Regions from separate parts of the Streptomyces sp. BBFR51 genome, predicted to be linked through region 1. Evidence: riboswitches for the same ligand, from Rfam matches in the RefSeq annotation. Region 1 holds a riboswitch; each other region holds the start of a gene.
The links. A riboswitch is a leader RNA that binds a small molecule or an ion and turns the genes downstream of it on or off. The one in region 1 is predicted to bind cyclic di-AMP.

Region 1 (7,559 bases):
CCTTGCGCCGTCCGGCCCGCAGTTCCTCGCCCGCCCCGGCGGTCGTGTTGTCGTCGGAATCGATCGGTGCCATGTGTGCCCTACCTCCGTCGTCGGCGGCGGCTGTCTCGCGACCTCGCACTTGGTGACCCGTGCGCCGCCATTCTCACCCGAATCGGTGAGGATTGGTGTTTTTCCGTGGTGTCCATCTGACCAAATCACCGGAGCGGAATCGTCAGACCGCGGGCTCAACTCCGCCTACTCCTGCGGTATGACACGCGGGGGCGGGGTCTCCCCCGGCCCGTAGGGGTGGGGCACACCATCCGGCGGGCGGGGCGCTCAGCCGGCCCGGTGGACCACCGCGTCGCACAGCTCCACCAGCGCGGCCTTCGCGTCGCACTCCCGCAGCGGGGCCAGCGCCGCCCGGGCGTCCTTGGCGTACCGGACGGTGTCCCGTCGCGCCTGCTCCAGTGCGGGGTGGGCGCGCAGCAGGCGCAGCGCCTCGGCGTGCCGCGCGTCGTCGCTCAGGTCGGAGTCGAGCAGCTCGCACAGCGCGACGTCCTCGGCGAGCCCCAGCCGGGCGGCGCGCTCGCGCAGCCGCAGCACCGGCAGGGTGGGGATGCCTTCACGCAGGTCGGTGCCGGGCGTCTTGCCCGACTCGTGGGAGTCGGAGGCGATGTCCAGGACGTCGTCCGCGAGCTGGAAGGCGACGCCGAGCCGCTCGCCGTACTGGGTCAGTACGTCCACCACCGTCTCGTCGGCGCCGGACATCATCGCGCCGAAACGGCAGGAGACGGCCACCAGCGAGCCCGTCTTGCCGCCCAGCACGTCCAGGTAGTGGTCGACCGGGTCCCGGCCGTCCTGCGGGCCGGCCGTCTCCAGGATCTGACCGGTGACCAGCCGCTCGAACGCGAGGGCCTGGACCCGCACCGCCTCGGGTCCGAGGTCGGCGAGGATCTGCGAGGCGCGGGCGAACAGGAAGTCGCCGGTGAGGACCGCGACCGAGTTGTCCCAGCGGGTGTTCGCGCTGGGCACCCCGCGCCGCACGGCGGCCTCGTCCATCACGTCGTCGTGGTACAGCGTGGCGAGGTGGGTCAGCTCCACGACCACGGCCGAGGGGACGATCCCGGGGGCGTAGCGGTCGCCGAACTGGGCGGAGAGCATCACCAGCAGCGGTCGGAACCGTTTGCCGCCGGCCCGCACCAGGTGCTGGGCGGCCTCCGTGATGAACGGCACCTCGCTTTTGGTTGCCTCAAGCAACCCTTCCTCGACAGCAACCAATCCGGCCTGGACATCGGCTTCCAGAACCTGGTCCCGCACGCTCAGCCCGAACGGCCCGACGACGGTCACGAGGGGTCTCCTGTCTGCTGGTGTCTACTGGCGATTACCTGGTTTGTCGATAGGTCGCTGCCACCACTCAAGTCAGCGTATCCGGTCACGTTTCGATCACCGCTAGCGCCCACCGTTACAGGCCGGTCGGTATCGGATCATGAACGGTATGTTTTTGATCAGGTGATATGAGCAGATTTTGATTGATATCGCCAGAGGGAATGTGCCCCGGAGCGCGAGCGGGCCGGAAGCCGCCACCCAAGATCCCATCACTCCTCCCAACGGCCCGCACTTCGAGAACGTCACCCGCCCGACACGCGCCGGCCCGGCAGACGCGCTACGCGACTCCGCCCCCACTCCACTCCCCCTGCACCCCCGTCCTCCACCTCTCCCCTCACCCCGCTTCCCTCCCCGTCCCATCCGACACCCGAAGCCCTCCCCACCGGAGGTCGGTTGAAGAGCACTTGAGACTAATGCCCGTTTTGCCGCGCTTGTTGAGGCCCGTGAGTTGGCTCACTCCGAACCGCCCTCAGGCAACCCCGCCGCAATCTGTGCCCTCCCTTTGCGCCGCAAGCCAGTTGGGGCTTGGCAACAGCAAAGGATCAAGAGCCCCAAACACCTCAGACCAAGGTCAACAGGCATGTTGGGTGATTCCTGCACTTGTTCCGGACATGTGCTCTCGCATACGTTCCCGGCCTGTCGGGCGGACGCCGAATCCTGCCACCGCCCGGACGCACAGTCATCCACCCAACAAACTCGCAGGCAGGAGCGGGGGACCCAGGTAAGTCGCCGCACCGGTCACCACCGGAGCGGCTCGGGGTGAAGCCGTACCCGTCAGGGCACGGCCGGGCACCTCCCCGCCCGAACCCGACAGCTCACCTCGTAGGCGTAAGGAGAGGGAAACATGTCTGTCAACGGTCAGAACCGTCACGCCCGCACCAGCCGCCTCGCCCGCAAGCTCGCCGTGGCCGGCACCGGTGCCGCGGTGCTCGCGCTGCCGCTCATCGGCGCCACCACGGCCTCCGCGGCCACCCCGGCCGCCACCACCGCCACCACGGCGGCGGCGACCACGTACCCGGACAACCTGGACGGCTGGATCCGGGAGTCGCTCGACATCATGGCGCAGCACGGCATCCCCGGGTCGTACGACGGCATTCACCGCAACATCATGCGGGAGTCGTCCGGCAACCCGCTCGCGATCAACAACTGGGACATCAACGCCGTCAACGGCACCCCGTCCAAGGGCCTGCTCCAGGTGATCGACCCGACCTTCCAGGCGTACCACGTGGAGGGCACCTCCTGGGACCCGTACGACCCGGTCGCCAACATCACCGCGGCCTGCAACTACGCGGCCGACCGCTACGGCTCGATGGACAACGTCTTCAGCGCGTACTGAGCCGTACTAAGAGGTAGCGAAGATCCGCTCGAGGACGACGGCCACGCCGTCGTCCTCGTTCGTGAGGGTGACCTCGTCGGCCACCGCCTTGAGTTCGGGGTGGGCGCCGGCCATGGCGACGCCGTGGGCCGCCCAGTGGAACATGGGGATGTCGTTGGGCATGTCCCCGAAGGCGATCGTCCGCCGCCGCCCCAGGCCCAGGTGCTCGGCGGCCAGTGCCAGTCCGGTCGCCTTGGTGATGCCGCAGGGCTGGAGTTCCACGGTTCCGGGCCCGGACATCGTGACCGTCGCGAGGGAACCGACCACCGCGCGCGCCGTCGCCGCCAACTCGTCGTCGGTCAGCTCGGGGTGGCGCAGCAGCACCTTGCTGATCGGCGTGGCCCACAGCTCGTCGCGCCGCTCGACGCGCACCGCGGGCAGTGTCGGGTGGGGCATCAGGTACCCCGGCTCGATGAGCGTCAGCCCGTCCACGCCGTCCTGGTCGACCGCGGCGTGCACCTGGCCCACCTCGGCCTCGATCTTGCCGAGCGCGGTCTCGGCCAGCTCCCGGTCCAGGGTGACCGACCACAGCATGCGGTGCGCGCCGGCGTCGTACACCTGCGCGCCCTGCCCGCACACCGCGAGCCCCGTGGCGCCGAGGCGGTCGAGCAGGGACCGCACCCGGGGGGCCGGCCGTCCCGTCACCACCAGATGCCGCGCACCGGCCCCGGCCACCCGCTCCAGCGCGGCCAGCGACCGGTCGGAGACGGTGTCGTCGCCGCGGAGCAGCGTGCCGTCCAGGTCGGTCGCGACGAGTGAATATGCGGTGCGGTCCATGATCAGAGAATACGGACACCGCACCCGTCCGACTCACCCGCGACCGCTTCCGAACGAGGACGTAGCGAGTGCGTTCGAACCCGCACGAGGATGCACGAGCGCGCCCGATCATGTCCGAAACCTGGCACATCATCGTCTAAGGCCGGTTAAAGGCCTGTGCACCGGTTGGCAACAAGATGGTCCGCTACCTACCCGCCGGGCGGCCCCCGGGGTACCTTCACTGTTGTTCAGGGGGGACTTGATCGGGGGGTCGGGTTGAACAGCGGACGTGTGCGTGTGCTCAGGCCGGAGGAACTGGGCGAGGGCGAGCGGGCGCACTGGCGCGAGCTGCGCGCCAGGTCGACGGCGCCGCGCAACCCGTTCATGGAACCGGAGTTCACCGACGTCGTGGGCCGGGTACGGCCGCGGGCGCGGGTGGCGGTGGTCCACGACGGCGGTGAGGCGGCCGGCTTCCTGCCCTACGAGCGCGGACCACTGGGCCAGGGCCGGGCGATCGGACTCGGGGTGTCGGACTGCCAGGGCGCGGTACTGCGCCAGGACCTCACCCCGAACCTCCGCGAACTGCTGCGGGCCTGCTCCCTGTCGAGCTTCGCCTTCGACAACCTGGAGGCGCAGCAGGGGCTGTTCGTGCCGCACGCCGCCGACGAGCACACCACCTACGTCATCGACGTGGAGAAGGGCTACGAGGCGTACGAGGACGTACTGCGCGACCGGTCGCCGAAGTTCCTGAAGACCACCCTCGCCAAGGAGCGCAGGCTGGGCCGCCAGGCCGGGGACGTCCGCTTCGTGTTCGACGAGCGCGCTCCGGCCGCGCTGCGCACGCTCATGGAGTGGAAGTCGGCGCAGTACCGCAGGACGGGGCGCCGGGACCGGTTCGCACAGGAGTGGATCACCCGGCTCGTCACCCGGCTCGCCGAGACCCGGGCGCCGCAGTGCACCGGCACGCTGTCCGTGCTCTACGCCGGCGGCCGGCCGGTCGCCGCTCACTTCGGGCTGCGCTCGGCGAAGGTCCTGGCCTGCTGGTTCCCGGCGTACGACCCGGACTTCGCGAAGTACTCGCCGGGACTGGTGCTGCATCTGCGCATGGCCGAGGCCGCGGCCGCCGAGGGCATCGGCCTGCTCGACCTGGGGCGGGGCCCGGCGGAGTACAAGGACTCCCTCAAGACCGGTGAGATGCCCGTGTACGAGGGGGCGGCGACGCGCGTGGGGGCGGGCGCCGCGCTGCACTGGCTCGGCCGCGAACCGGCCCGCCTCGCGCACGGTTTCGTACGCGACCGGCCGCGGCTGGCGTCGCTGGCGGCACGGACGTTGAGGGGCGCGGGCCGGCTGCGCCGGTCATGACGGAGACGACCACCGACGGTGGCAGCCACTAGGGGGGTGGGCGCATGGCCGGTGCGGGGCGTGCGCGAGCGGAGACACGGCGGGAGATCGCGGAGTTCCTCGGCCTCGGGTCGGTGCAGGTGGCCGAGCTGGATCTCGGCGGCGAGGACGCCGGGGGTGCCGATGGCGCCGGGGACGCGGTGCTCAGACCCGGGCCGGGGAGCCCGCCGGTCGCGTCCGGCGCGGTGTTCCTTCTGGTCAGACGGGCGGGCCGGCCCGTCGGCACGCTGGTCGGGCGGGTGCCCGAGGGCGCGGACCCCACCCGGGTGCTCGCCGGACTCGCCCGGCAGCTGCCCCGCGGGGAGCCGCCCGAGTCGCCGACCGAGTCGCCGACCGCAGCGCCGTCCGCACCGCCTTCCGTACCGCCTTCCGTACCGCCGTCCGCCACGGTCGTGGTCGCCACCCGGGAGCGCGCGGGTCCGCTCGCCCGCGCCCTGGACTCGCTGCTCGCGCAGGACCACCCGGACTTCGACGTCGTCGTCGTCGACAACGCGCCCCTGACCGGCGAGACGCGGGACCTGGTGCTGCGCAAGTACGGCGAACGCGTCCGCTACGTGTGCGAACCGGTGCCCGGCCTCGCCGTCGCGCACAACCGGGGTCTCGCCCTCGCGCGGGGCGAGGTGGCCGCCTTCACCGACGACGACGTGGTCGCCGACCCGCGCTGGCTCACCGAACTGACCGCGCCCTTCACCGCCGACCCGCGCCTCGGCTGCACCACCGGACTGATCCTTCCCGCGCGGCTGGGCACCCCCGCCCAGGTCCTGCTGGAGAGCCACGGCGGCTTCGCGAAGGGGTTCACGCCACGGACGTACGACCCGGAGCACCCGCCCGCCGACGAGCCGCTGTTCCCGTTCACCGCGGGCCGCTTCGGCTCCGGCGCCAACATGGCCTTCCGTACGGCGGTGCTGCGGACGGTCGGCGGCTTCGACCCGGCGACCGGCGCGGGCACGCGCGCGCGGGGCGGCGACGACCTCTACGGGTTCGTCCGCGTCCTCGCCCAGGGGCGGCGGCTGCGCTACACGCCCTCGGCACTGGTCTGGCACCACCACCGGGAGACCTGGCGGGACCTGGAGACCCAGGCGTTCGGCTACGGCGCGGGCCTCACCGCGTATCTCACCGCGGTCCTGGTGAACCGGCCCGCGCTGCTGCCGGCCCTCCTCGTCCGGCTGCCGGGCGGGCTGGCACACGCGCGGGGCCTGACCGCCGTACGGGAAACGGGGGGCGGCGGTGCGCCCGGCGCCCACGACGAACGGACCCATCCCTGGCCGCGCCGCCTGTCGCGGTTGCAGCGCCGGGGCATGCTGTACGGCCCCGTCGGCTATCTGCGCGCCCGCCGCGCCCTGCGCACGGTCGCACGGGAGGCGCGATGAGCGAGGCCTGGGCACGGCACATCCCCGTCTTCCTCTACCACGCGGTGATGGACGATCCGCCCTCGTGGATCGCCGAGTTCAGCGTCACGCCGAAGGAGTTCGCCGCACACCTGGACGCGATCGCCGACAGCGGCAGGAAGCCGGTCACGATCGGTGCGCTCGCCGACCACCTCGCCCGGCGGGCACCGCTGCCGCCCCGGCCGGTGCTGCTCACCTTCGACGACGGCTTCGCCGACCTGCCCGGTCCCACGGCCGAGGCGCTGGCCGGGCGCGCGCTGCCCGCCACCGCCTATCTCACCACCGGGGCCATCACTCCGGGCGGCCGCAGTCTGCTGCCGCCCGCCCCGATGATGACCCTGGACGCGGTGGCCGCGCTGGAACGTTCCGGCATGGAGATCGGCAGTCACACCGTCACCCACGCCCAGCTCGACACCCTGTCCACCGAGGACCTCGCGTACGAACTGCGCACCTCCAAGGCGGTACTGGAGGACGCCCTCGGCCATCCGGTCCGTCACCTCGCCTACCCGCACGGCTACAACAGCGCGAAGGTCCGGGCGCTGTCGGCCCGTGCCGGGTACGAGACGGCGACCGCCGTGCGGCACGCGCTCAGTTCGGACCGCGACGAGCGGTACCGCATCGCCCGGCTCATCGTGCGGCGTGGCCACACGGTCGCCGACGTCGAGGGCTGGCTGGCGGGGGACGGCGCCCGGACCGCGCCCTACCGCGACGGCCCGAAGACGGTCGGCTGGCGGTGGTACCGCCGGGCCCGTGCCGTCCTGCACGGCCCCGTGTTCCCCGGGTGAGCGAGCCGCGGGGAACCGGATGATTTGGGTGTGAAAAGCCGAGTAAATTCCTATACTTGGCCCCAGGGGAGGGGAGCTTCAGCGTGCAGCACCATGTGCCCGTTCCGACCGCCGAGAGCAGCATGCCGCCGCCCGCCGATCCCCTCACCGCCCCGGGACGGCCCACCGGCGGGGAGCCCGGCGGGCCCGGTTCCTGGCGGGCCGCCCTCCGCCGCCCCCGCACCCTCGGCCTGCTGACGCTGCTGCCCGCCACCGCGCTGTGGGTGTACGCGCTGCCCCGCATCGGCTTCCGTGAGATGGGCGACTACGGCCTGCTGGACCGCCTGCCCCTCCCCTACTACCTCTCGCTGCTGGTCCTCACCGCGGGCTTCGTGCTCAGCCTGCGGCGCGCGGCCACCGCCCCCTGGTGGCCGGCCGCGCACTGTGCCGCGATGCTGTTCGCCCTCAAGGCACCACCGGCGGTGCTCTACGACGCGGTGCGCTACC
Region 2 (7,559 bases), 1.4 Mb from region 1:
AAGTCGTCCCGGTTCTCCGCGTCCCGGGAGGCAGAGGTCGCCACGAAGCGCAGCCGCTCGGCGCCGTGCTCCTTGACGGCCTCGGCGTACTCGCGGCAGGCGGCGAAGGTCCGCTCCAGCGCCTCCGGCGCCAGCCGCCCTGTGCGGTCGACCCCCTGGCCGAGCCGCACGATGGTCATGCGGCGGTCCAGGTCGGTCAGCTCACCGGTGGCCGGGTCCGCGTCGGCGACCAGCAGCCGGATGGAGTTCGTACCGCAGTCGATCGCGGCGACACGGGTCACTGGGCGTCCTCCTGACCGGTCTGGCCGGTCTGGCCGGCCCGGTCGGTGGGCGTCACGCACGGCCCCTTGCGCCACCACTCGGGAAGCATCGCGATCGCCTCGTCGCCCAGCGGGTTGACGCCGGGACCGGCCGCCAGCGAGTGGGCGACCAGCACGTGCAGGCACTTCACGCGGTCCGGCATGCCGCCCGCGCTCGGGAAGCCGGTCAGCTCCTCGATCTCGTCACGGCGCCGGACGTAGTCCTCGTGGGCGGCGCGGTAGGAGGCGGCCAGCTCCGGGTCGGTGCCCAGCCGCTCGGTCATCTCCTTCATCACGCCGTTCGCCTCCAGCGTGCCGATCGCGGAGGCCGCCTTCGGACACGTCAGGTAGTACAGCGTCGGGAAGGGCGTGCCGTCGGGCAGGCGCGGTGCCGTCTCCACGACGTCCGGCTGTCCGCACGGGCAGCGGTGCGCGATGGCGCGCAGGCCGCGCGGGGGCCGGCCGAGCTGCTGCTTGAAGGCCGCCACGTCCGCGTCGGTCGGCTCGGTGCGCGGGGTGGTCGGCGGGGGAGTCTGCATGACTGTCTTCTGCTGGTCTTCCTGTTGAGTCACGGCCGGCACGGTCGGTTCACTGCCGGCGGGAGACGGCGTCGGCCTTGTCGACCCCGTCCCACACGTTGCGGTACCAGGGGCGGTCGGCGGCACCGCCCTCGGCGCGAGCCTGCTCGGCCGCGTCCGGGTCGACGACGACGAACCCCGTCTCCCCCGGCATCACGTAGTGCAGCCGCAGCCGGACCTGCTGCTCGGCGTAGGCGTCGTCCTGCCAGCGTGCCTTGAGGTCGCGCAGGTCCTCGACCCGCTCGCGGGTCTCCTGCTGCTCCCGCCGGAGGTCGGCGATCTCGGCGCGCTGGGCGACGTACTGCCGTATCGGATACGCGAGCGCCACGACGAGCGAGCAGAGCACCATCGCGAGCAGCGCGGCCCGGCCGGTCAGCCGGGAGCGACGGGCCTGGCGCTTGCTCTGCGAGCGGTAGACCCGGGCCGCGGTCTGTTCCCCGATGATCCGGATCCTGGTCGCGGTGGAGAAACGGTCCCGGTCCTTCACCGCCATGTCTGTCCCCGCCTCCGCCTTCACGTCGTCATACGCGCGTACGTCCCCGCACACGGTACGGGACCGAGTACGGGGACGTACGTACGACGCTGCCTCTTACGGGCGGTCAGCCCTCGAAGGCGGGGTCAGCCCTCGAAGGCGAGGTCAGCCCTTGAAGCGCGGGAAGGCGCTGCGGCCCGCGTACACCGCGGCGTCGTCGAGGATCTCCTCGATGCGCAGCAGCTGGTTGTACTTCGCGACGCGCTCGGAGCGGGCCGGGGCGCCGGTCTTGATCTGGCCGCAGTTGGTGGCGACGGCCAGGTCGGCGATGGTGACGTCCTCGGTCTCGCCGGAGCGGTGGGACATCATGCACTTGAAGCCGTTGCGCTGGGCCAGCTCCACGGCGTCCAGGGTCTCGGTCAGCGAACCGATCTGGTTGACCTTGACCAGCAGCGCGTTGGCGGCGCCGTCCTCGATGCCGCGGGCCAGGCGCTCCGGGTTGGTGACGAACAGGTCGTCGCCGACGATCTGGACCTTGTCGCCGAGCTGGTCGGTGAGGACCTTCCAGCCGTCCCAGTCGTCCTCGAACAGCGGGTCCTCGATGGAGACCAGCGGGTACGCCTCGACCAGCTCGGCGTAGTACTCGGTCATCTCGGCGGCGGTGCGGGTCTTGCCCTCGAAGGTGTAGGAGCCGTCCTTGTAGAACTCGGACGCGGCGACGTCGAGCGCGAGGGCGATCTGCTCGCCGGGGGTGTAGCCGGCCTCCTTGATCGCCTCGAGGATGAGGTCGAGGGCGTCGCGGTTGGAGCCGAGGTTCGGCGCGAAGCCGCCCTCGTCGCCGAGGCCGGTGGCCAGGCCCTTGTTCTTCAGGACCTTCTTCAGCGTGTGGTAGACCTCGGCGCCCCAGCGCAGGGCCTCGGAGAAGGACTCCGCGCCGATCGGGGCGATCATGAACTCCTGGATGTCCACGTTGGAGTCGGCGTGCGAGCCGCCGTTCAGGATGTTCATCATCGGCACCGGCAGCAGGTGCGCGTTGGGGCCGCCCAGGTAGCGGAAGAGCGGCAGGTCGCTGGCCTCGGAGGCGGCGTGGGCGACGGCGAGGGAGACGCCGAGGATGGCGTTGGCGCCGAGCGAGCCCTTGTTGTCGGTCGCGTCCAGGTCGGACATGGCCTGGTCGATCAGGCGCTGCTCGGTGGCGTCGTACCCGACCAGCTCCGGGCCGATCTGCTCGATGACGGCGAGGACGGCCTTCTCGACACCCTTGCCGAGGTAACGGCTCGGGTCGCCGTCACGGAGTTCGACGGCCTCGAAGGCACCGGTGGAGGCGCCGGACGGAACGGCGGCACGACCGGTGCTGCCGTCGTCGAGGCCGACCTCGACCTCGACCGTGGGGTTGCCTCGGGAGTCCAGGATTTCCCGGGCTACGACGACGTCGATGGACGGCACGAGCATCTCCTTCTTCAATGTGACGCTTCGGTGTGACGCGCGGGTCCACAGGACCGCAGCGGCTCTGCGGGACCGAGCCTAACCGGCTCCGGGCGATCGGCCAGCCGATCGCCCACCCGCTGGACAGAACCGAGAGTAAATTGTTTCCGAACGGAACAAACGCGGAACGCGAAAAGTCCCGCCCCGGTGCGTACGGGGGAACACGCACCGGGGCGGGAGTCGCGGGAGCCGCTGCCGCTTACTTGAGGTGCAGCTGCTGGCCCGGGTAGATCAGGTCGGCGTCGTCGACGATGTCGCCGTTCAGCTTGAACAGCTTCGCCCAGCCGCCCTCGACGTCGTGCTTCTCGGCTATGGAGCTGAGGGTGTCGCCCTTGACGACCTTGTACTCGCCGTCGCCCTTCTCGACCTTCTTGCCGGTCGGGGTGGTGACGGTCTTCTTGGCGGGCTTCTCGGCCTTCGGCTCGGCGGCCGGGCGCTCGGAGGAGCGGGAGGCCTTCTGCTCGGTGGAGCGCTCGGCGGTGGAGCCGCTGCTCTGGCTCTGCGAGCCCTCGGAGCTGCTGGAGCCGCTGTCCTGCGAACCGCCACCGCTGTACGCGGCGCCCGACAGGCCGGTGCCGCAGACCGGCCAGGCACCCTTGCCCTGGCCCGCGAGCACCTTCTCGGCGATCTCGATCTGCTGCGTCTTGCTCGCCTGGTCGGCGGACGAGGCGTACTGCGTACCGCCGTAGGCGGCCCAGGTGGAGCTGGAGAACTGCAGACCGCCGTAGTAACCGTTGCCGGTGTTGATGGACCAGTTGCCGCCGGACTCGCACTGGGCGACGGCGTCCCACTCGGACGCGGTGGCGGCGGAGGCGTTGCCGGCCGCCATCAGCGGGGCGGCGACGGCGGCACCGGTGACGCCGGCGACGGCGATGACACGGGTGGCCTTGGACGGGCGACGGTGCTTGCCCTTGCCGGAAAACAGCATGGTTGATCCCCTCACCGACGCCTGCGAGGTGAGCTGTCGGGTTCGGGCCGGTTGAGTTGCCCGGCCGGGTTCCTCACGGAACTCGGCTTCACCCCTAGCCGCTCCGGCTCAACTGCCCGGTGCGGCACTTACCTTGGGTCCCCCGCTCCTGCCTTCGGCGCTTGACGCGACGACTGTTCCCGTACGGCCGCTGGCAGGATTCGGCGTTGCGGCTGTCGGGGCCCGCGATGGCGAGCGGTCATGACCGTAGACACGCGCTCCGCGGATTTTCAAAGACGATCACGGCTTCTGAGACCTATCTCTCACGAGATCCAAAACGGACATACAGCCTCTAACCGTGACGCGAACTCCCTCTACTTATGGCCCGATTCGCCCGCTACCGTGAGCGTCTGACCGGGCAGGATGCGGTCGGGGTCCTGGCCGACGACCCGCTCGTTGTCGGCGTACAGCGCACGCCATCCGCCGTCGACGCCAAGGGAGTCGGCGATGGCCCACAGGTTGTCGCCGGAGCGGACGATGTACGAGCCTCCGTCCGCCTCCCGCGACTCGCCGTCAGTCAAGGCGTGCCGTCCTGCCGTGCCGTCCGTGAGGCCCCTCTGCGCCGTGCCCTCGTCCGCACTGCCGCCGCGATGCCGGCCCGCGCCGGACGAGCCGTCGGTGCCCTGCGGTTCGGCACTCGCCGAGGAGTCGGTTTCGGGCGATGTGCCCGGCTTGGCGGTTTGGTCCGCGTCGTCGGACGGGGCGTCAGAAGCGGACGAGGAGGGTGAGGAAGAGGGCGAAGGGGATGAAGAGGGTGCTTTGGAAGTCGACTCCGGCGCCTCGGTCGAGCCGGACGGAGCGGGCGACCCGGACCCCCGGGACGACTCGGGCTTCTCCGTGGTGGCGGGCGATTCGGACGACTTGGACGTGTCCGTCTGCCCCGAGGCGTCCGAACCCCGCGACGCGCCGTCGCCGGCCGTGTCCGAGCCGCTGTCCGTGAGCCCCGAGTCGTTGCCCATGCCCGCGAGCAGGCCGCAGGTCGGCCAGGCCGCGATGCCCTGGTCCGCGTGCAGCTTCTCGGCGATCCTTATCTGCTGGGAGCGACTGGCCTGGTCGGCACTGGCGGCGTACTCCAGGCCGCCGTACTGCTCCCAGGCCTCCTGGGACAGCTGCAGGCCGCCGTAGTACCCGTTGCCACTGTTCTGGCTCCAGGCGCCGCCGGTCTCGCACTGGGCGACCTGGTCCCAGTTCGCCGCGTCGGCCGCGTGGGCGCCGGTGGCGCCGAGCAGCGGGATCGCGATGGCGGAGCCGGTCACTCCGGCGGCGACGACCAGGGCGGGAGCCTGGCGGGGGCGGCGGTGACGACCGTTCCCGGAGAGCATGCGACGACCTTTCACAAGACGACGGGGACCGCGCGGCGCGTGATGCTCATCGCCACACTGATCCGTGAACGTATAGGCAGATGATCGCTTGTCACAAGTTCATGCCGCACAGATCACGTGAAGATCACAGAGTTGAGCGCGTGTCATGTTTGAACGTCCCAGGTGCGATTGCCCCTGTGACCTCGAGCGGCGGCGCTTGCGGCTCACACCGAACCGGTGTGGTCTCCCCCCGCCGATTCAGCTCGTCCATCAGAACGGCCCAGAATCCCTTCTTGAACCAGGTGTTCTGCCGCTCCTTGGCGAGCTGCCAGGTGCCGTAGCACTCAGGAAGCTCGTCCCAGAGACAGCCTGTACGCAACCGGTGCAGAGCCCCGTTCAGCTGGGTCCGGACGTCCACGGCTCCACGGACGAACTGGCGGCGCGCGAAGTAGGCAGTCATGAGCTCCTCGACAACCGGCCATTCCGACTCCGCCACCGCGGCTGGGATCGGCGTTCCGGTCCGCTCATGCCACGCCGTCACCTTGCACTTGACCCCAGAACGCTTCCGCACCTCTCCGAGCGGCTTCACAGTGATGTCCAAAAGACCGATCACCGCTCCCATGTCGGCCAGCTCGACGTGAGGTGCTCCCCTGACAGCCTGGGCCAAGGAAAGGGCGGTTCGGACGGCGACTGCTGCGGCCTCCTGGCCCGCGAGCACCTGACGCCCCGTGGCAAGCATCGCCCTGGCGCTTTGTACGTCTTCCGCGAGCTGCCGTAGGGCCGCGTCCCTCACGGCCTGGTCAAGGCCGGATGCGGCCAAAGTCGTAGTGGCGCGAGCCAGGCCCGCCTCCTTCTCCTGGAGCGCGTCCGTGAAGCGAGCCACGCGCTCACGCTGCTTTTCGATGTCACCGGGGTAGAGGTTCAGCTTGTCCCGGGTCGCGGAATCGGTTCTTCTCTCCGTCGTCACGGGCACGGGGATCGCGCGATCCCGTTACGGTCGTAACGTGAACGACCCGAACACCGCCCCCGAACTCTTCACCTGGGAGTTCGCCACCGACCCGTATCCGGCCTATGCCTGGCTGCGTCGGCACTCCCCCGTCCACTGGACCAGACTGCCCAGCGGGGTCGAGGCATGGCTGGTGACCCGCTACAGCGACGCGCGCGAGGCTCTCGCCGACGGTCGGCTTTCGAAGAATCCGGAACATCACGCCGAAGACGCCGGAGGGAAGAACAAGACCGGCATTCCAGGTGAGCGCAGCGCCAATCTCATGACGCACCTGCTCAATATCGACCCGCCGGACCACACGCGCCTGCGCCGCCTCGTCTCCAAAGCGTTCACTCCACGGCGCATCGCGGAATTCGGCCCCCGCGTGCAGGAGTTGACGGACGACCTCATCGACCGTTTCGCCTCACAGGGCGAGGCAGATCTCATCCACGACTTCGCGTTCCCTCTCCCCATCTACGCGATCTGTGAGCTGCTGGGCGTTCCTCGCGAGGACCAGGACGACCTGCGCGACTGGGCAGGCATGATGATCCGCCATGGTGGGGGACAGCGTGGCGGCGTGGCACGCTCTGTCAAGAAGATTCGCGCCTACCTCGGCGAGCTCATCCACCGTAAGCGCGACGACCTCGGCGACGATCTGATCTCGGGCCTGATCCGGGCCTCCGACCATGGCGAGCACCTCACCGAGAACGAGGCCGCCGCGATGTGCTTCGTGCTTCTGTTCGCAGGTTTCGAGACCACCATCAACCTCATCGGTAATGGCGTGCACACCCTAATGCGGCACCCTCGGGAACGAGCTCGGCTGCAGGAATCGATCCAGCGGGGTGAAACGGCGTTGCTGGACAGCGGCGTCGAGGAACTGCTCCGCTACGACGGGCCTGTGGAACTGGCCACCTGGCGCTTCGCCACTGAACCACTCGTCATCGGGCAACAGCGCATCGCCCCGGGCGACCCCGTACTCGTAGTCCTCGCAGCCGCGAACCGTGACCCGGCGCGCTTCGGCGAACCGGACACCCTCGACCTGAGCCGTCGTGACAGCCAGCACCTCGGATACGGACACGGCATCCACTACTGTCTCGGCGCGCCTCTCGCCCGCCTGGAAGGCCGTACGGCTCTGGAGACCCTGCTACGACGCCTTCCCGACCTCCAGCCGGCGGCCGATCCTGATGACCTGCGCTGGCGAGGCGGGCTCATCATGCGAGGGTTGCGTGACCTCCCGGTTCGGTTCACCGCTGTCTGACCGGCTCATCCCCCGGCGGCCTCGACCTGCCTGATCGCGTCCCGGTACGTCCGGGCGGCCGCTCTCAGGGCCGCTTCCGGGTCGGTGCCCTCGGCCTCGGCGCGGGCCGCGAGGGCCAGGAGGTCGTAGCCGACGCCCTCGCCGGTGGGCAGCGGCACCCGGAGACCGGCCGTGCGGACGCGGGAGGCGAGCTTGGCGGCGAGGGCGAGGCCGG
Region 3 (7,559 bases), 1.4 Mb from region 1:
CCCACCAACCGCGTTCTCGCTCTCGGCGTACCGGGCCCGGGAACTCCACCGGCGCCCCGGACGCTTGCATACAGTGGCAGCATCGGTGGAATTCCGCAGTTCCGCCCAATGATTCACCAGTGATTCCGCCAAGGATTTCGCGATCGAAGGGATGTACATGCCCATGGGTCACACGGCCACAGCCCAGGCAGGCTCCGGCGGCCTGACAGCGACCGAGCACCGCCTGGCCAACGGCCTGCGCGTGGTGCTCTCCGAGGACCACCTGACCCCGGTCGCGGCGGTGTGCCTCTGGTACGACGTCGGCTCCCGCCACGAGGTCAAGGGACGCACCGGCCTGGCTCACCTTTTCGAGCACCTCATGTTCCAGGGCTCCGCCCAGGTCAAGGGCAACGGCCACTTCGAGCTGGTGCAGGGCGCCGGCGGCTCCCTCAACGGCACCACCAGCTTCGAGCGGACCAACTACTTCGAGACCATGCCCGCCCACCAGCTGGAGCTCGCCCTCTGGCTGGAGGCCGACCGCATGGGCTCCCTGCTGGCCGCCCTGGACGAGGAGTCCATGGAGAACCAGCGGGACGTCGTCAAGAACGAACGCCGCCAGCGCTACGACAACGTCCCCTACGGCACGGCCTTCGAGAAGATGACCGCGCTCGCCTACCCGGAGGGCCACCCCTACCACCACACCCCGATCGGCTCGATGGCCGACCTGGACGCGGCGACCCTCGAGGACGCGCGCGCGTTCTTCCGCACGTACTACGCGCCGAACAACGCGGTGCTGTCGGTCGTCGGCGACATCGACCCCGAGCGGACGCTCGCCTGGATCGAGAGGTACTTCGGCTCCATCGCCTCGCACGACGGCAAGCCCGCCCCCAGGGACGGCTCGCTGCCCGACGTCATGGGCGAGCAGTTGCGCGAGGTCGTCGAGGAGGAGGTCCCGGCCCGTGCCCTGATGGCGGCCTACCGCCTGCCGGAGGACGGCACACGCGCGAGCGACGCTGCCGACCTGGCCCTCACCGTGCTGGGCGGCGGCGAGTCGTCCCGCCTGTACAACCGGCTGGTACGCCGCGACCGCACGGCCGTCGCCGCCGGGTTCGGCCTGCTGCGGCTCGCCGGGGCGCCCTCCCTGGGATGGCTGGACGTGAAGACGTCCGGTGACGTCGAGGTGCCGGTCATCGAGGCCGCCGTCGACGAGGAGCTGGCCCGGTTCGCCGAGGAGGGCCCCACGGCCGAGGAGATGGAGCGCGCGCAGGCCCAGTTGGAGCGCGAGTGGCTGGACCGGCTGGGCACGGTCGCGGGCCGCGCCGACGAACTGTGCCGGTACGCCGTCCTGTTCGGCGACCCGCAGCTCGCCCTCACCGCCGTACAGCGGGTCCTGGAGGTGACCGCGGAGGAAGTTCAGGAGGTCGCCAAGGCCCGCCTGCGGCCCGACAACCGCGCGGTCCTCGTCTACGAGCCCACCGCCCCCACCGACGAGAACGACGCCGACGAGAACGAGGAGGCGGCCAAGTGAGCGAGCTCGCCACCATGGAATTCCACGCCCAGCCGCAGGCCGGCGAGCCCAAGCCGTGGGCCTTCCCGGCCCCGGAGCGCGGCAGCCTCGACAACGGCCTCACCGTGCTGCGCTGCCATCGCCCCGGCCAGCAGGTCGTCGCGGTCGAGGTGAACCTCGACGCGCCCCTGGAAGCCGAGCCGGCCGGTCTCGACGGCGTCGCCACGATCATGGCGCGCGCCTTCTCCGAGGGCACCGACAAGCACTCCGCCGAGGATTTCGCCGCCGAGCTGGAGCGCTGCGGCGCCACGTTGGACGCGCACGCCGACCACCCCGGCGTCCGGCTGAGCCTGGAGGTGCCCGCCTCGCGCCTGGCCAAGGCCCTCGGCCTGGTCGCCGACGCGCTCAGGGCGCCCGCCTTCGCGGACAGCGAGGTCGAACGGCTGGTGCGCAACCGGCTCGACGAGATCCCGCACGAGCTGGCCAACCCCTCCCGCCGGGCCGCCAAGGAACTCTCCAAGGAGCTGTTCCCGGTGCAGTCGCGCATGTCGCGCCCGCGCCAGGGCTCCGAGGAGACCGTCGCGAGCATCGACGCCGCGGCCGTGCGCGCCTTCTACGAGAGGCACGTCCGTCCCGCCACGGCCACCGCCGTGGTCGTCGGCGACCTCACCGGCGTCGACCTCAACGCGCTCCTCGGCGACACCCTGGGCGCGTGGACCGGCTCGTCCGCCGAGCCGCGCCCCGTGCCGCCGGTGACCGCCGACGACAGGGGCCGGGTCGTCATCGTGGACCGCCCCGGCGCCGTCCAGACCCAGCTGCTGATCGGCCGCACCGGCGCCGACCGGCACGACCGCGTGTGGCCCGCGCAGGTGCTCGGCACCTACTGTCTCGGCGGCACCCTCACCTCGCGTCTGGACCGCGTCCTGCGCGAGGAGAAGGGCTACACCTACGGCGTACGGGCGTTCGGGCAGGTCCTGCGTTCCGCGCCGGACGGTACGGGCGCCGCCATGCTCGCCATCAGCGGCTCCGTCGACACCCCCAACACCGGTCCCGCCCTCGACGACCTGTGGACGGTGCTGCGCAAGCTCGCCGCGGAAGGGCTCACCGACGCCGAGCGCGACGTGGCCGTGCAGAACCTGGTGGGCGTCGCACCCCTGAAGTACGAGACGGCGGCGGCCGTGGCGAGCACCCTGGCCGACCAGGTCGAGCAGCACCTGTCCGACGACTTCCAGGCGACGCTCTACCGTCAACTCGCCGCCACGGGCACTGTGGAGGCCACGGCGGCGGTCGTGAACGCCTTCCCGGTGGACCGCCTGGTGACCGTCCTCGTCGGTGACGCGGCGCAGATCAAGGAGCCCGTCGAGGCCCTCGGCATCGGTGAAGTCACCGTGGTCGCGGCCGAGTAGCGGCACGCGCGCGCGGTGGCCCTGGTGACCGGAGTGTCACCAGGGCCACCGTTTGTCCGAATTGGGGGAGTGGCTGCCTGTCTGCCCTGTGGCGTGCGCTACAAAAACCCTGTTGCGTTTGAGGATTGAAGACAGCCCCGTTTAGCTTCGTCCGGGCTGTTCGTCAGGCAGTGCGCCGCACCCGCGGCACCGGACAGTCATCGCCGAGTCCCCGTACGGCGCGAGCCAGGGGAGCCGGGGACCCAACGCAGTCCCTGGGGTGAATCGGACGCCCGCGCGCACGGCGAGGGTGTCCGTAGGAGACCTTCCACCTCCGAACCCGTCAGCTAACCCGGTAGGCGAGAGGGAAGGAAAGGACCAGCCTCTACATGGCGTTCACGCGCGCCACCGGGAAGCACCGCCGTACCGGCCGGGTGCACCGCACCACCGCCCGCGCGGCGGGTGTCGCGGCCCTCGCCACCACCGGCGTCGTCGGCACCCTCGCGGCTCCGGCGCTCGCCGCCGAGCCCGCGGTGGAGCAGAGCGGAATCACCCCGGTCATCACCATCGGCGACTCCATAGCCGACGAGATCGACGCCCAGGCCGTCGCCCAGGAGCAGGCCGCCGTGGACGCCGCGGCCCGCGAGGCGGCCCAGGAGGCGGCCCGCGAGCGGGCGGCCGAGGCGGCCAAGGAGGCGCGCGAGGCCAAGGAGCGCGCCGCGCGGGAGGCGGAGCGCAAGCGCCTCAACACCTTCGTCGCGCCGATCACCGCCTCCTACGTCTCCACCGCGTACCAGGCCGGCAGCTCCCTGTGGTCCTCCGGCAGCCACACCGGCATCGACTTCCACGCCTCCAGCGGCACCTCCGTGCACGCGGTCGGCGTCGGCACCGTCGTCGAGGCCGGCTGGGGCGGGGCGTACGGCAACCAGGTCGTGATCAAGATGCACGACGGCACGTACACGCAGTACGGGCACCTGTCGTCCATCGGTGTCTCGGTCGGCCAGTCGGTCGAGCCCGGTCAGCAGATCGGCCTCTCCGGCGCCACCGGCAACGTCACCGGACCGCACCTGCACTTCGAGGCCCGTACGAGCCCCGATTACGGCTCGGACATGGACCCCGTCGCCTACCTCCGCTCCCACGGCGTGGACGTCTGACGCCGACGTCCCGGCACGGACGTCACGGCACGGACGTCGCGCACCCGAGAGCCCCGGCTTCCCGAGCCGGGGCTTTCGCATTCCGTCCTCCGGCGGGGGTGCCCCATGTCCGAAAGGCATCCACGAAATCCGTCCCGCCGTCGGAATATCCGCTTGATTGGCCTAGAGTCGCTGAACACGCGTCAATCGTCGACGTTTCACGGGGATTAAGGCGGAGGTCGGGCATGCGTATTCCGGCGCATTCGGTGTGTACGGCGATCCGGGACGACATCGTCGCGGGCGTCCACGGGCGCGGGAGCCGGCTCACGGAGGAACTCCTCGCCCGCCGCTACGGCGTCTCCCGCGTCCCCGTCCGCGAGGCCCTGCGCACCCTGGAGGCCGAGGGCTTCGTGGTGACCCGGCGGCACGCGGGCGCGTGCGTGGCGGAACCGACCGAGCAGGAGGCCGCCGACCTGCTGGAGACGCGCACGCTCCTGGAGCCCCTCGGCGCCTCCCGGGCCGCCCGGCGGCGCACCGAGGCCCACCTCAAGGTGTTGCGCGGACTGGTCAGGCTGGGGCAGGAGCGCGCCAGGCAGGGCACCTTCGAGGACCTGCGCTCCCTGGGCGGCTGGTTCCACGAGACCCTCGCCCAGGCGGCCGGCAGCCCCTCGCTGACCGCGCTGCTGACCCAGCTGCGGCACAAGATCGCCTGGATGTACGTCGTCGAGGTGCCGGCCGGGCCGGTGGAGTACTGGGCCGAGCACGGGGCGATCGTCGACGCGGTGGCCCGGGGCGACGGCGATCGCGCGCGGGCGCTCATGACGCTGCACACCGAACGGTCGGCGCCGGCGCACCGGCTGCGATTCGCCTCCGACGGCGGGCGGCCGGACCGTGTGAGGAAATCGCAACGTCCCGTAAACATGCCGAGCCTGCGCCATTAACAAGGGTGCCGTATACAGAGAGGAGGAAATTCGGGGCCCTTTTTCTGCTGCCCGCAAGGAGCCTTTTCTGCTGCCGCAAAGAAACGGGCAATCGGATCGGGAAAGCGGATCGGGAAAGCGAAAGGCCCGCCCGGTGGGTCCGGGCGGGCCTTTCGATTCCGCTGTCCGTCAGACGGTCTCGGGAAGCTCCTCGAGCCCCTCGGCGACCAGCTTGGCCAGCCGGTCCAGGGCGGCTTCCGCGCCCTCGGCGTCGGAGGTGAGGACGATCTCCTCGCCTCCCTGGGCGCCGAGGCCGAGGACGGCCAGCATGGAGGCCGCGTTGACGGGGGACCCGTCGGCCTTGGCGATCGTCACCGGGACGCCTGTGGCCGTGGCGGCTCGGACGAAGATGGAGGCGGGGCGGGCGTGGAGACCCTCGGCCCAGCCGACGTTGACGCGGCGCTCAGCCATGTGATGCTGCCCTTCAGGTGTTCAGAGGGGTGAAGTTGTCTAGACCAGTCTTGTCTAGACCAGTTTCCCACATCGTGAAGCATGCCGGGACGGCCCTGTGCCGCCCCGGGCGATCGTCGGACCGCGGCCTCGGTCCGAGCTCTCGCCCCCACAGACTGCCCCGCGCCGTTGTCGTACGCGAGCCGTACTCTGGGGCCCATGCAGACCTCGTCGGACCGGCACGAGTATCCCGCCCACTGGGAAGCCGACGTGGTGCTGCGCGACGGCGGCACCGCGCGCGTCCGCCCCATCACCGTTGATGACGCCGAGCGCCTGGTCAGCTTCTACGAGCAGGTTTCCGACGAGTCGAAGTACTACCGCTTCTTCGCGCCGTACCCTCGCCTGTCCGCCAAGGACGTCCACCGCTTCACGCACCACGACTTTGTGGACCGGGTGGGACTCGCGGCCACCATCGGCGGCGAGTTCATCGCCACCGTACGCTACGACCGGATCGGCGCCGGCGGAACGCCCGCCTCGGCACCGGCCGACGAGGCCGAGGTCGCCTTCCTCGTCCAGGACGCGCACCAGGGCCGCGGCGTCGCCTCCGCGCTCCTGGAGCACATCGCCGCCGTCGCCCGCGAGCGCGGCATCCGCCGCTTCGCCGCCGAGGTGCTGCCCGCCAACAACAAGATGATCAAAGTCTTCATGGACGCCGGGTACACCCAGAAGCGGAGCTTCGAGGACGGTGTGGTCCGCCTGGAGTTCGATCTGGAGCCCACCGACCGCTCGCTCGCCGTGCAGTACGCGCGCGAGCACCGCGCCGAGGCCCGTTCCGTCCAGCGGCTGCTGCAACCGGGCTCGGTCGCGGTCGTCGGCACCGGCCGCACAGCGGGCGGCGTCGGCCGCAGCATCCTCGACAACGTCCGGGACGCGGGCTACACGGGGCGCCTGTACGCCGTGAACAGGGCCTTCCCCGAGGACATGAAGGAGCTCGACGGGGTTCCGGCGTGCCGCTCCGTGCGCGACATCGACGGGCCCGTCGACCTCGCCGTCGTCACCGTCCCCGCCGAACACGTCCCCGACGTCGTCACCGAGTGCGGCGAGCACGGAGTGCAGGGCCTGGTGGTGATCTCCGCCGGATACGCCGACAGCGGCCCCGAGGGACGCGAACGCCAGCGCGCCCTCGTGCGGCACGCGCGCACGTACGGCATGCGGATCATCGGGCCCAACGCCTTCGGGATCATCAACACCTCCCCGGACGTGCGGCTCAACGCCTCCCTCGCCCCCGAGATGCCGCGCCCCGGCCGGATCGGCCTGTTCGCCCAGTCCGGCGCCATCGGCATCGCCCTGCTGTCCCGGCTGCACCGGCGCGGCGGCGGGGTCACCGGCGTCACCGGCGTGTCGACCTTCGTCTCCTCTGGCAACCGGGCCGACGTCTCCGGCAACGACGTCCTCCAGTACTGGTACGACGACCCGCAGACCGACGTCGCGCTGATGTACCTGGAGTCCATCGGCAACCCCCGCAAGTTCACCCGCCTGGCCCGGCGCACCGCGGCCGTCAAGCCGCTGGTCGTGGTGCAGGGCGCCCGGCACGGCGGCGTGGCACCGCAGGGGCACGCGGTGCGGGCGACGCGGCTGCCGCACGCGACGGTCTCCGCGCTGCTGAGGCAGGCCGGCGTGATCCGCGTCGACACGATCACCGACCTGGTCGACGCGGGGCTGCTCCTCGCCCGCCAGCCGCTGCCGACCGGGCCGAGGGTGGCCATCCTGGGCAACTCCGAGTCACTGGGACTCCTCACGTACGACGCGTGCCTCTCAGAGGGGCTGCGACCGCACCCTCCCCTGGACCTGACGACGGCGGCTTCGGCCGACGACTTCCACGCGGCCCTGTCCCGGGCCTTGGCCGACGACACCTGCGACGCGGTGGTGGTGACCGCCATCCCGACCGTGGGGGAGGGGTCGGCCGGGGACGCCGCGCTGGCGGAGGCCCTGCGCTCGGCTGCCGGCGCGGTGCCCGCCAAGCCGGTCCTCGTGGTCCACGTGGAGCTGGGCGGACTGGCGGAGGCCCTGTCGGCGGCGGCGAGCACCGCCCCCCAGGCCGCGCCGATCCCCGCCGAGAAGCCCGCGCCGGCCGCTCCGGTACCGCCCTCGCCGCCCTCGCCGGCAGGGTCCTCGCCTGCCGCCT
Region 4 (7,559 bases), 2.4 Mb from region 1:
ATGTCCGTCCTCCAAGTCGTCCCGGGCCTGCGCATCGCCGCGCCGCGCGACGCCGACCAGCTCCGGGCGCAGCTGCGCGAGGCGGTCGCCGTCGACGACGCGCCGACCCTGGTGCGTTTCCCGAAGGAGTCCGTCGGACCGGCCGTACTTGCCGTGGACCGGATCGGCGGTCTCGACGTCCTGCACGCCGCCGACCGGCCCGAGGTACTGCTGGTGGCCGTCGGCGTGATGGCACCCGTCTGCCTGCGGGCCGCCGAGCTGCTCGAGGCCCGCGGCATCGGCTGCACCGTCGTCGATCCGCGCTGGGTCAAACCCGTCGACCCGGCGCTCCCGCCGCTGGCGGCCGGGCACCGGCTGGTGGCCGTCGTCGAGGACAACAGCCGGGCCGCCGGAGTCGGTTCCGCGGTGGCGCTGGCACTGGGCGACGCCGAGGTCGACGTGCCGGTACGCCGGTTCGGCGTACCCGAGCAGTTCCTCGCACACGCCAAGCGCGCCGAGGTGCTCGCCGACATCGGCCTCACCCCGGTCGAGATCGCCGGCCGGATCAGCGCGAGCCTGGCGCTCGGGGAACCGGCGGTGGAACAGTCCGGGGACGGACAGATCGTCATGCCAGGGCAAGGAGACAACTGAATGACCAAGGAGTTCGACCTCGCCGCGCTGTTGGCCGAGCGCGGAGCCGAGCGGTACGAGCTGCACGCCAGGCACCTCAACCACCAGCTCCCGCGCATGCTGCGCACCATCGGCTTCGACAAGGTCTACGAGCGGGCCGAGGGCGCGCACTTCTGGGACGCGGACGGCAACGACTACCTGGACATGCTCGCCGGGTTCGGGGTGATGGGGCTCGGGCGTCACCACCCCGTCGTCCGCAAGGCGCTGCACGACGTCCTGGACGCCTCGCTGGCCGACCTGACCCGCTTCGACTGCCCGCCGCTGCCCGGGCTGCTGGCCGAGAAGCTGCTCTCCTACAGCCCCCACCTGGACCGGGTCTTCTTCGGCAACAGCGGCACGGAGGCGGTCGAGACGGCGCTGAAGTTCGCGCGCTTCGCGACCGGCAGGCCGAGGATCCTGTACTGCTCGCACGCCTTCCACGGATTGACCACCGGCTCGCTGTCCGTCAACGGCGAGACCGGCTTCCGGGACGGCTTCGCCCCGCTGCTGCCCGACACCGCCGTCCCGCTCGGCGACCTGGACGCCCTGGCGCGGGAGCTGAAGAAGGGTGACGTGGCCGCGCTGATCGTGGAGCCGATCCAGGGCAAGGGGGTGCACGAGGCGCCGCCCGGCTATCTGCGGGCCGCCCAGGACCTGCTGCGCCGCCACAAGGCACTGCTGATCGCCGACGAGGTGCAGACGGGCCTGGGCAGGACCGGGAAGTTCTACGCCTTCCAGCACGAGGACGGCGTCGAGCCCGACCTGGTGTGCGTGGCCAAGGCGCTGTCCGGCGGGTATGTGCCGGTGGGGGCCACACTGGGCCGGGACTGGATCTTCAAGAAGGTGTACTCCTCGATGGACCGGGTGCTGGTCCACTCGGCGAGCTTCGGTGCCAACGCGCAGGCCATGGCAGCCGGGCTCGCGATGCTCTCGGTGATGGAGAACGAGGAGATCGTGGCGAACGCCGCGGCGGTGGGGGAGGGGCTGAAGACCAGGCTGGCCGAGCTGGTGGACCGCTACGAGCTGCTCGCCGATGTCCGTGGCCGGGGGCTGATGATCGGCATCGAGTTCGGCCGGCCAAGGTCCCTGAAGCTGCGCAGCCGCTGGACCATGCTCCAGGCCGCGCGCAAGGGACTGTTCGCGCAGATGGTGGTGGTGCCGCTGCTGCAACGGCACCGGATCCTGACGCAGGTGTCCGGCGACCACCTGGAGGTGATCAAGCTGATCCCGCCGCTGATCATCGACACCGACGACGCGGACCGGTTCGTCGACGCCTTCACCGAGGTGATGGAGGACGCGCACAACGGTGGCGGCCTGATGTGGGACTTCGGCAAGACACTGGTCAAGCAGGCGGTGGCCAACCACTGAGCCGCCGCCGGGCTTGATGCGCCTTGATTTGCCTGCGAGGCAAGAAGTTTGCCCGGCAGGCAAGATTCGGGCTGAATAGGAGGCATGAGCTCCTCCGAGTCCGGCCCGGCCGAGGCCGCGGTCGCCGCCGTCGCGCCACAGCTGCGTGAGCTGCGGCGGCGGGCCGCCCTCACCCTCGAGACCGCGGCCCGCGTCGCCGGGCTGTCGCCCGCCCACCTCTCCCGCCTGGAGACCGGACAGCGCCAGCCCTCGCTGCCGATGCTGCTCGCCCTCGCCCGGGTCTACGGTACGACCGTCGCCGAGCTGCTGGGCGAGTCGGCCGCCGACCGGGACGCCGTCGTGCGCGGCGCCGACATGGTACCCACCGCCGCGGGCGGCTGGACGTACTGGCGGGCCGGAGCGCCGGGCCGCGGCATGCAGGCCCTGCGCGTCCAGGTGCCGTACGGCTCCCAGGGCGACGTCGTGCGGGTGCACCCCGGTGAGGAGTGGCTCCACGTCCTCACCGGCCGGCTGCGGCTGCGCCTCGGGGACACCGAGCACCGGCTGACCGCGGGGGACAGCGCCCACTTCGACTCGACGACCCCGCACCGGATCGCCGCGCAGGACCCCGACGGGGTCGAGCTGCTCTTCGTCCACACCCTGCTGCAGAGCCCGACGGCCACCCTGTGCCTCGGGCCGACCCCCGGAGAGATGCCATGAGCACCATGCAGGAGAAGTTCCCGCGCGCCCTGTGGGTGCGACTGCTCATCTACATCGCGCTGGGGCACGTCTTCGGCGGCTTCCTCTACCTGCTGTTCGAGGTGGGGGCCAAGTAGCGCCGTCCGCGAGCGGGTGGCTCAGTCCAGCATCCGCTCGCGCAGCCGCTCCCGGGTTTCGGGGGCGAGCCCCAGGCCCTTCTCCAGGTAGGCGTCGACCCCGCCCCACGTCTCCTCGACGGTCTCGAAGGCCGCCGCCAGGTACTCGGCGCGCGCGTCGAACAGGGGGCTGAGCAGCTCCATGACCTCGGGGGAGTAGGCCGAGGCGGTGGTGCCGCTGCGGCGCACCTTGTAGCGGCGGTGCGCGGCGTTCGACTTCAGGTAGTCCTCGACGACGGCGTCGCGCTCGACGCCCAGCGCGAGCAGGGTGATCGCGATCGACAGTCCGGCGCGGTCCTTGCCGGCGGCGCAGTGCATCAGCGCGGGGACGCTGTCCTCGGCGAGCGCGTGCAGGATCCGGGAGTGCTCCGCCGTGCGCTCCTTGACGATCATGCGGTAGGAGCCGATCATCCGGTCGGCGCCCTTGTCACCGGCCAGGATCTCGCGCAGCTGGTCGAGGTCCCCGTCGCGGACCATCTTCCAGAACTCGGCGCCGTCGGCCGGATCGCTCAGCGGCAGGTTCACATTGCGCACGCCCGGCAGCTCGACGTCCGGACCGTCGAGCTTCTGGTCGGCCGCGTTGCGGAAGTCGAAGATCGTGTGCAGGCCCAGCGAGGCCAGGAACGCGGCGTCCTCCCCGGTGGCGTGCGCCAGGTGGCCGCTGCGGAACAGCACCCCCTGCCGCACCCGCCGCCCGTCCACGGTCGGCAGTCCGCCCACGTCCCGGAAGTTGCGCACACCGGTCAGCTCGGGTTCGGTCGACGGGACCTGCTGCGTCACAGGGGCTCCTCCCACTGAGCGCCGCCGACGCTGCTCGCCTGCGGGCACCACTCGACGATACGGCATCACCTGTGCCCGAAAGGCGCTTTCAAAAGAGGTATTGCGAGATGATAAGAGCCTTCTGTCCGAATTGGTGTCTTGATGACAACTGGGCCTGAAATGGCGGTAGGTGGGGAAGCGGCGCGTGAGCAGCGTCATATCCGTGACCGTGCGTTGCCCGTCATGTTCACGTAATTCAGCTGCTTCTCAAGGGCCTTTAGGGAAAAGAGTGCCGCGGAAATCGACGCAGGGTTACCGGGTTTTCCCTCAAAGGATCAATCGGAACACCGGTCGACGGAACCCCTCGCTTGTCCACGTGCGTCTTGGTCCCTTACGTTCACCACCGATCCGGACGGACGCCTAATCCTGCCGCCGACCGGAGCCCGCACTCATCCACCACCCGTACACGGCAGGAGCGGGGGACCCACAGGTACAACTGCCTGTTCCGGTTCCCGGAACGGCTTGGGGTAAAGCCGCGTTTCGGCGCGGCCGGGCATCTCCAGCCCGCACCCGACAGCTCACCTCGCAGGCGCCGGAGAGGAATTCGCCATGCCCGCGAAGGGTAAGCACCGCCGTACCAGGGCCATGCGCCTGACCCGCACCATCGCCGTCGCCGGAACCGGTGGGGCCGCGCTCGCGCTCCCGCTGATGGGTGCCGCCGGGGCCAACGCCGCCCCCGCCCACTCCGTTTCCGAGCAGGCCGTGCAGTCCATTGCGACGTCGGCCAAGAAGTCCGCCGCGAGCGCTTCAGAGAAGAACTCGGATTCGCGGACGTACACCGTGAAGAGCGGTGACTACCTTTCGAAGATCGCCGACGACCAGGACGTGGACGGCGGCTGGAAGAAGCTCTACTCGGACAACCGCGAGGCCGTCGGCTCCGACCCGTCGCTGATCCACCCCGGCCTGAAGCTCTCGATCGGCGGCCAGGCCGCCGAGTCCTCGGCCCCCTCCTCCGCCAAGTCGGAGAAGCCGGCCGCCGAGAAGCCCGCCAAGGCCGAGAAGTCCGCCTCCCAGTCGTCCGAGAAGTCGACGGACGCCGACAAGGCCTCCTCCTCGGACTCCGCCGGCTCCTCGGACACCGGCACCCAGTCCGCCGACAGCAGCAGCGGCTACACCTCCCCCGTCGCGGGCGGCACCGTCGGTACCCCGTACCACCAGTCCGGCAGCATGTGGTCCAGCGGCTACCACACCGGCACGGACTTCGTCGTCCCGACCGGCACCTCGCTCAAGGCCGTCGGCGCGGGCACCGTCGTCTCCGCCGGCTGGGGCGGCGCGTACGGCAACCAGGTCGTCATCCAGCTCTCCGACGGCCACTACGCCCAGTACGCCCACCTCTCCTCGCTCTCCGTCTCCGCCGGCCAGTCGGTGACGGCGGGCCAGCAGGTCGGCCTCTCGGGTGCCACCGGCAACGTGACCGGCCCGCACCTGCACTTCGAGATCCGCACCACGCCGGACTACGGCTCGGACGTCGACCCGATCGCGTTCCTGCGCTCGCACGGCGTCTCCGTCTGACGAGCGCCGACAAGCGCTGACGAGCTGACGACCTGACGGCGTTTCGGCGCGGTCCCCGCGCCACCGAAGGCCGGACCCCGATCCCCGGGTCCGGCCTTCGGTGTATTCCGGAATTGACGAACACTTTAGGCGTGGCTTTTCTCACCGCCCGTCAATCCCTTCCTACGGTCGCGTAGGTCACATTCCACGGTGAATCATGGGCCGATGTGGCAGACGATTCGAAGAGTGACAGCAGAGCAGTGATCGGGTCGTACGTGGCGGTGGGGGACAGCTTCACCGAGGGCGTCGGCGATTCCGGCCCCGACGGGGCGTTCGTCGGCTGGGCCGACCGACTCGCCGTACTGCTCGCGGACCGGCGCCCCGAGGGCGACTTCACGTACACCAACCTCGCCGTGCGCGGCAGGCTGCTCGACCAGATCGTGGCGGAACAGGTCCCCGGGGTCGTTGCACTCGCCCCGGACCTGGTCTCGTTCGCGGCGGGCGGCAACGACATCATCCGGCCCGGGACCGACCCGGACGAGGTGGCCCAGCGGTTCGAACTGGCGGTGGCCGCGCTGACCGCGGCGGCCGGCACCGTACTGGTGACCACCGGGTTCGACACCCGTGGCGTGCCCGTCCTCAAGCATCTGCGCGGCAAGATCGCCACGTACAACGGGCACGTGCGTGCCATCGCCGACCGGTACGGCTGTCCGGTGCTCGACCTGTGGTCGCTCAGGAGCGTCCAGGACCGCAGGGCGTGGGACGCCGACCGGCTGCATCTCTCGCCCGAGGGCCACACGCGCGTGGCGCTGCGCGCGGGACAGGCCCTCGGCCTGCGCGTCCCGGCCGACCCGGACCAGCCCTGGCCGCCCCTGCCGCCGCGCGGCACGCTGGACGTCCGGCGCGACGACGTGCACTGGGCACGCGAGTACCTGGTGCCGTGGATCGGACGCCGGCTGCGGGGCGAGTCGTCGGGCGACCACGTGACGGCCAAGGGGACGCTGTCGCCGGACGACATCAAGACGCGGATCGCCGCGGTGGCCTGAGAGCGGGGAGCGAACGGCCGGTGTCCAGTGGGGAGTGAACGGCCGGCGTGCGCGGGGAGCGAACGGCCGGCGTGCGGCGGGGCTAGCGCCTCGTGGGCGTCAAGGCCGTTCGCTCCAGGCCCAGTTCCCGGGCCAGCGCCTCGTCCATCCACTCCTGTGCCCGTGCCCGCGACACCGTGCCCGCGTACGACGTGAGCTGCACCGCCAGCCCGTCGAGCAGGGCCGTCAGCCGCAGGGCGGCGCCCTCGGGCTCGGCGCACGGGAACTCACCGGCGGCCACGCCCTCGGCGATGACCTCGGCGATCGCCGCCTTCCACTGGCGGTCCAGCTCCCGCGTGACCTCCCGCAGCGCGGGCTCGCGCAGCGACACCGCCCAGCCCTCGATCCACAGCCGCCAGCCCTTGGCCTGACCGGTGGGGGCGTACCAGCGCACGGCCGCGCGCAGCCGGCGCAGCGCCGACGTACGGCGGCCGAGCAGCTTGCGCAGATGGGCGAGGTCGTCCTCGGCGGCGTGGGTGAACGCGGCGGCGACCAGCCTCTCCTTCGTGGAGAAGTGGTAGAGCACCAGGGCGTTGCTGACACCGAGCGTGGCGGCCACGTCGGCGATCCGCAGCGCCGCCACGCCCCGCGCCGATATCTGCTCGATGGCCGCGCGGAGCAATTCCTCGCGCCGCTGGGTCACGCTCAACCGGACTCTCACCACGCACGTCACCCTATACAGGCCCTCGGACGTGCGGTGGCGCCCTCTTCGGCCGCGGAGGACCGGGAACACGGATGTGGCATCCGTCGTTCGAGGTGACGTAGGACGAGACGACAATGAGAGCCTGAACCACTCCACCTGGAGGTACCGTGGCCGGTTTCCGTTCCCCGAGTCCCGGGCTTCGCGTGCCGCTGCCCGCGGCCTTCGGCGCGGACCCGAGCGGTGAGCGCATGGCGCGCATCCGCAGATCGCCGAACTTCCGCGACGGCGTCTTCCAGAACCCCGGCGGCACCGCCCGTACCCGGCCCTCCGGATCGGCCACGGAGTTCGCGAAGATCTACTTCAACAAGGAGGCGCGGCTCCGCCGTGCCCCGCGGGGTCCGATCCCGGTGCACGCCACCACCCTCGCCGACCTCGCCAGGCCGCCCGCCACGGGTCTGCGGCTGACCTGGATGGGACACTCCAGCGTGCTCGCCGAGATCGACGGGCAGCGGGTGCTCTTCGACCCCGTGTGGGGCGAGCGCTGTTCCCCGGTCCCCTTCGCCGGCCCCAAGCGGCTGCATCCGGCACCGCTGCCCCTGGCGGCCCTGGGCCCGGTCGACGTCGTCGTCATCTCCCACGACCACTACGACC

Region 2: another riboswitch for cyclic di-AMP. It lies ahead of rpfA (resuscitation-promoting factor protein RpfA); the one in region 1 lies ahead of ACGH7X_RS22860 (transglycosylase SLT domain-containing protein).
Region 3: another riboswitch for cyclic di-AMP. It lies ahead of ACGH7X_RS29000 (M23 family metallopeptidase); the one in region 1 lies ahead of ACGH7X_RS22860 (transglycosylase SLT domain-containing protein).
Region 4: another riboswitch for cyclic di-AMP. It lies ahead of ACGH7X_RS33470 (peptidoglycan DD-metalloendopeptidase family protein); the one in region 1 lies ahead of ACGH7X_RS22860 (transglycosylase SLT domain-containing protein).

What each region holds. Positions count from the first base shown of each region.
Region 1 is NZ_CP172448.1:4,985,566-4,993,124, reverse strand. Features, by position in the region: gene ACGH7X_RS22870 (outer membrane lipoprotein carrier protein LolA) at 1-73, opposite strand, end outside; gene ACGH7X_RS22865 (polyprenyl synthetase family protein) at 319-1,329, opposite strand; cyclic di-AMP (ydaO/yuaA leader) riboswitch at 2,043-2,211, shown strand; gene ACGH7X_RS22860 (transglycosylase SLT domain-containing protein) at 2,213-2,704, shown strand; gene ACGH7X_RS22855 (HAD family hydrolase) at 2,711-3,520, opposite strand; gene ACGH7X_RS22850 (GNAT family N-acetyltransferase) at 3,791-4,861, shown strand; gene ACGH7X_RS22845 (glycosyltransferase) at 4,906-6,270, shown strand; gene ACGH7X_RS22840 (polysaccharide deacetylase family protein) at 6,267-7,073, shown strand; gene ACGH7X_RS22835 (hypothetical protein) at 7,196-7,559, shown strand, end outside.
Region 2 is NZ_CP172448.1:3,560,868-3,568,426, forward strand. Features, by position in the region: gene ACGH7X_RS16095 (exopolyphosphatase) at 1-281, opposite strand, end outside; gene ACGH7X_RS16100 (DUF501 domain-containing protein) at 278-838, opposite strand; gene ACGH7X_RS16105 (septum formation initiator family protein) at 888-1,370, opposite strand; gene eno (phosphopyruvate hydratase) at 1,515-2,795, opposite strand; gene rpfA (resuscitation-promoting factor protein RpfA) at 3,034-3,762, opposite strand; cyclic di-AMP (ydaO/yuaA leader) riboswitch at 3,766-3,932, opposite strand; gene ACGH7X_RS16120 (transglycosylase family protein) at 4,116-5,123, opposite strand; gene ACGH7X_RS16125 (transposase) at 5,248-6,069, opposite strand; gene ACGH7X_RS16130 (cytochrome P450) at 6,107-7,345, shown strand; gene ACGH7X_RS16135 (nucleoside triphosphate pyrophosphohydrolase) at 7,351-7,559, opposite strand, start outside.
Region 3 is NZ_CP172448.1:6,341,045-6,348,603, forward strand. Features, by position in the region: gene ACGH7X_RS28990 (M16 family metallopeptidase) at 158-1,507, shown strand; gene ACGH7X_RS28995 (M16 family metallopeptidase) at 1,504-2,892, shown strand; cyclic di-AMP (ydaO/yuaA leader) riboswitch at 3,084-3,248, shown strand; gene ACGH7X_RS29000 (M23 family metallopeptidase) at 3,261-4,025, shown strand; gene ACGH7X_RS29005 (GntR family transcriptional regulator) at 4,250-4,945, shown strand; gene ACGH7X_RS29010 (HPr family phosphocarrier protein) at 5,114-5,395, opposite strand; gene ACGH7X_RS29015 (GNAT family N-acetyltransferase) at 5,594-7,559, shown strand, end outside.
Region 4 is NZ_CP172448.1:7,375,858-7,383,416, forward strand. Features, by position in the region: gene dxs (1-deoxy-D-xylulose-5-phosphate synthase) at 1-630, shown strand, start outside; gene ACGH7X_RS33450 (aspartate aminotransferase family protein) at 631-2,016, shown strand; gene ACGH7X_RS33455 (helix-turn-helix domain-containing protein) at 2,101-2,715, shown strand; gene ACGH7X_RS33460 (DUF6126 family protein) at 2,712-2,831, shown strand; gene ACGH7X_RS33465 (tyrosine-protein phosphatase) at 2,853-3,650, opposite strand; cyclic di-AMP (ydaO/yuaA leader) riboswitch at 4,077-4,234, shown strand; gene ACGH7X_RS33470 (peptidoglycan DD-metalloendopeptidase family protein) at 4,239-5,201, shown strand; gene ACGH7X_RS33475 (SGNH/GDSL hydrolase family protein) at 5,441-6,226, shown strand; gene ACGH7X_RS33480 (TetR/AcrR family transcriptional regulator) at 6,309-6,929, opposite strand; gene ACGH7X_RS33485 (MBL fold metallo-hydrolase) at 7,076-7,559, shown strand, end outside.